DNA from 2 places in the Psychrobacter sp. TB67 genome. Region 2 is predicted to be linked to the other one. Evidence: predicted binding sites of a transcription regulator. Region 2 holds the regulator's gene; the other holds the start of a gene.

Region 1 (2,209 bases), on a different contig from region 2:
TTTGCTGTGTTAAAACCTCTCAAACAACTACCGGAGAATAGTTATTCGAGAGGATAACTTGTCGGTTGCTAAATAGTATTTAGCAGAAACAAATTACTGAGCTGGCTTGTAGACAGGCTGTCCATCACTACCTTTCACTTCGTTCCACTTCTCTTTGAACAAGGCTACTGCCGTGTCAGAGAATGGTACGTAGTCTAGTTCCATGGCGCTGTCATCACCTTGAGTATAAGCCCAGTCAAAGAAGTTCAATACGCCAGCGACTTGCTGAGGATTTTCTGGTTGCTTATGTACCAAGATAAAGGTCGCAGCAGCGATAGGCCATGCTTGGTCAGTTTCAGAGTTGGTGATGACTTTATAAAAGCCTTCTTGTTGTGACCAGTCGATATCACCTGCTGCAGCAAACGTCTCAGCAGATGGCTGTACGATGTTACCAGCTGCGTTTTTCAGTGCAGTATGTGACATTTTATTTTGCTTAGCGTAAGCATACTCAACATAACCGATAGAGTTTTTCATGCGGTTTACGTAGCTTGAAACGCCTTCGTTACCTTTACCGCCTGCACCAGTCGCAGAGGTTGGCCACTTGACCGTTTTATCAACACCAACGCTGTCTTTCCAATCTGGTGATACCTTGGCGAGATAATCGGTAAAGTTAAACGTCGTACCTGAACCATCTGAGCGGAATACTGTTGTGATTGGGGCATCTGGCAAGGTCAAATCTGGGTTCATCGCCTTAATCGCAGGGTCATTCCAGTTGCTAATCTTACCCAAATAGATATCAGCTAAAGTCGTACCGTCTAGCTTCAGTGCACCAGGCTCAACGCCATCAATGTTGACGATTGGTACAACACCACCGATGACTGTTGGGAACTGAATCAGACCTGCTTCGTCTAACTCTTCAGGCGTCATTGGGGCATCAGAAGCACCAAAGTCTACTGTTTTTGACTGAATTTGTTTGATACCACCAGATGAGCCAATCGACTGATAGTTGACTTGGCCACCGGTCGCAGCATTGTAATCATATGACCATTTCGCATAGATAGGCTGCGGGAACGACGCTCCTGCACCTGTAATATTCATAGCGATATTTTCAGCAGATTTAAAATCTGACGTAGCAGAAGATGCTGTCTGAGAGGTTGTTTCAGCTGTTGTCACAGCGCTACTGCTAGTATCAGCAGTTGGCTCCGCCGTATCTGTTGACTTATTACACGCCGTAAGCATTAATGTACAACTGACGGCCACTGCTAATAACGAATAACGCATGTAGGACTCCTGAAGTTTAACAACGGTATAAAAAAGCATTGCTTGTGATATGCGTGTTATCTTGCCAAATCTTTATGACAGTTTAATGACAACTTCTAGAATCCTTCATTCGCTTTACATAATATTTGAATAATTTGTCTACAGTCCAACAGCGATTTGCCTACAGCCTAATAGTACTAAGCACCCTCATCTATCAACACTCAAAAAATTATTCACGAAAATATGAAACCTTGTGTTTGACACAGAATATTTGTATCCAAATACTATTAGCCGTTGGTAGAGAATTTTGTTAATATGAAGGCTGATTTACAACACTGACAGACTCGGGGTGCGGTGTATTACGAGCTTATTTCATAAGCCTTTTGATACATTCGCTGAGAGATCACCCGCCGAACCTGATGCGGTTAGTACCGACGCAGGGAAGTCTTAAGCCTATGTTATATAAGTACAAAGGGCGCGCAGAAATGCCTTTTTATTATCGCCACTATCTACTAGCATTGTTATGCGGATATAGCGCTTTAATAATCAGTCGCGTCCATCAATCAGCTAAAGATCACTGACTACGTTTAGGTTTGATAGCGCTAGCAGGTTTGTTTTACGATTGAATTTGTCCGTATCATATAGGCCAATCCCCGCAGCTACTGGCGGTGTTGCTTTTATTCAAAAACCAACACGCTAGGACAGCATATGACTACTTCAGATTTACAAACAGCCCAAACCCACATCCCAGCTACTGACGCCCCTCTTACTGCCAATGCTAGTCAAACAACTGACAGTAAAGCGGATAAAAAAGCCGATGCCCTCAAAACCCCTGCTCACCGTACCGCCAATGATGACCGCTTTGAAGAAGACGCGCGCGACCTACACCGTGTCCTTCCCGCTTCTAGAAAAGTCTATATCGAGGGCTCACGTCCTGACATTCAAGTACCGATGCGCGAAATCACCCTTG
Region 2 (2,209 bases):
GACCCATATAACCCATCGTAAGTGTCTATCTGCAAATGAATCGTATGATTATATTCTTGGTTATACGCCTGCGCATCATCATAGATATGCGTCAGTAACTTGGTCATATCAATGTCATTAAGCTCGTGCGTATCTTCGATTTCGATACGAGACAACAGCAGTAAGTCATTTACAATCCGATTCATACGGGCAGTCTGCTGAGTCATTAGCTCAAAGCCACGTCGCCACTGCGGTGGCATATCTTCCTGCTCGGAAAAATTTTCTAAATATCCCATCAACACAGTCAATGGCGTGCGCAGCTCATGCGAGACATTGGCGACAAAATCACGACGCATTTCCTCCAAATGCTGCAAGCGGGTCACATCATAAATTATCAGTAATTTTTCATCATCGAAAGGCGTAAGCTCACACTTCAGATAACGTTTAGGGTCTCGCCATGACACCATGTGCACACCATCGCTCGGTGGGGTGATAGCCTGATAGTACTGGCGAAATTCTGGTACGGTGATAAAGTCAAAAATACTCTGACCTTTATCAGTTGCCTGCAATAACAACAAGTCTTCCGCTGCCTGATTCCACCATTCCAAACCATCTTCATCATTGAGCAAAATAACCGCATCTCGTAGCGCTCGTAAGGCGCTGCGGATTTTTTTAAGTTGATCCGTTGTATTGTGCTGGGCAACTTGCGCTTGCTCACCCTGTTGCTCATTTTCTATCGGCATCATAGGCATTATCGGTGTTGTCATCGTCATTTATCATCCCTACCACTAGATACTGTGTTTCTTTACGCTTACCAAGACATTTTCTGCGGCTGATTAAATGGATTCAATCAAGCTAGAAAACCGATACCCAGTACCGCGTACCGTTTGTATCAGCGTAGCACAATCATAAGGCTGCAGTAATTTACGTAAGCGCCGAATATGTACATCAATCGTCCGGTCTTCAATATAGACATTGCCGCCCCAGACCTGATCTAGCAGCTGTGTCCGGGTATAAGCACGCTCTGGATGACTCATAAAAAATGCCAACAATCGATACTCTGTCGGACCGATATCGATGAGCTGACCCGCTGCCGTCACGCGCTGGCTTTTGGGATCTAAGCTAAGCTTGCCGATTTCGATAGACTTATCAGCGCTGAGTGCACTACTACGACGTAGCACCGCCTTGATTCTTGAGATTAGCTCACGTGTTGAAAAAGGCTTGGTCATATAGTCATCAGCCCCAGCATCGAGCCCATGAACCTTACTGTCTTCTTCACTTTTAGCAGTCAGCATAATGACCGGTATCTCGGCGAGCGAATCGTCGTTTTTGAGCATCCGGCAAAAATCAATGCCGCTTTTTTCACCGTTCAGCATCCAATCTAATAGTATCAGCGCCGGACGGTGATCAACCACTTGCTGATGCGCCTCTGCTACGTCCGCAGCGTGCAGGCTATCAAAGCCAGCCATCTCTAAGGTCATCGCAATCATTTCACGAATCGCAGGCTCATCCTCAACGATCAAAATTTGCTCATTATACATACGGCAGCCTTGTTATTAGATTAAGCATATAGTCACTCTACTATAAAAATATTACTGCGTTAACCTCGCTTGACGTATTAGATATACCTCTACACTCGGTTGCCTTGTACTACTTTTAAATTGTATCAACTATATTAGGTTTTAAGATTCAAAAATTTAGCGCACCAAAACTCAAATTAGGAAAATTAACATAAAGAAATTAAGATACAAAAAAGGCAATACACAGTCACCAGTTTCTACTTATTAAACGGGTTAATTATGACAGCTTCATGACAACGGCTTTCTAGACTTCTAATAAAAAGTTTAGTGGCCCATCATTGACGCTTGCCACTTGCATATCAGCACCAAATTGACCAGTGGCAACATTGTGATGCTGAGTTTTAGCATAAGTAATCATTTGCTCAAACAACATTTGAGCAGCATTAGGTGCCATCGCGCCACCAAAATCAGGGCGACGACCCTTGTCTGTTTTTGCCATCAAGGTAAATTGCGACACCAATAATAGCCCGCCACCGACCTGTTGCACATTTTTATCCAGTTTACCGACCTTGGCAGGATCGTCATGATTTTCGAATATGCGATAGGTCAAGATTTTATCGATCATACGCTGGGCAGTTTGCAGGCTATCCTCGTGCCCCAAGCCAATATACGCCAACACCCCATGCTCGATGGCACCGATATTTTGTGCA

Evidence for each region. Region 2 encodes PhoB, which activates phosphate uptake and scavenging genes when phosphate is short. Its sites were predicted from a motif close to TGTCATNAANCTGTCATAA; they were not measured.
Region 1: the regulator PhoB is predicted to act here: its motif matches at 1,333-1,351, upstream of pstS (phosphate ABC transporter substrate-binding protein PstS).

The regions. Positions count from the first base shown of each region.
Region 1 covers NZ_AYYA01000057.1:24,281-26,489, forward strand. The annotation lists gene pstS (phosphate ABC transporter substrate-binding protein PstS) at 94-1,260, opposite strand; TPP riboswitch at 1,575-1,699, shown strand; gene thiC (phosphomethylpyrimidine synthase ThiC) at 1,948-2,209, shown strand, end outside.
Region 2 covers NZ_AYYA01000056.1:39,376-41,584, forward strand. The annotation lists gene phoR (phosphate regulon sensor histidine kinase PhoR) at 1-752, opposite strand, end outside; gene phoB (phosphate regulon transcriptional regulator PhoB) at 816-1,520, opposite strand; gene dtd (D-aminoacyl-tRNA deacylase) at 1,804-2,209, opposite strand, start outside.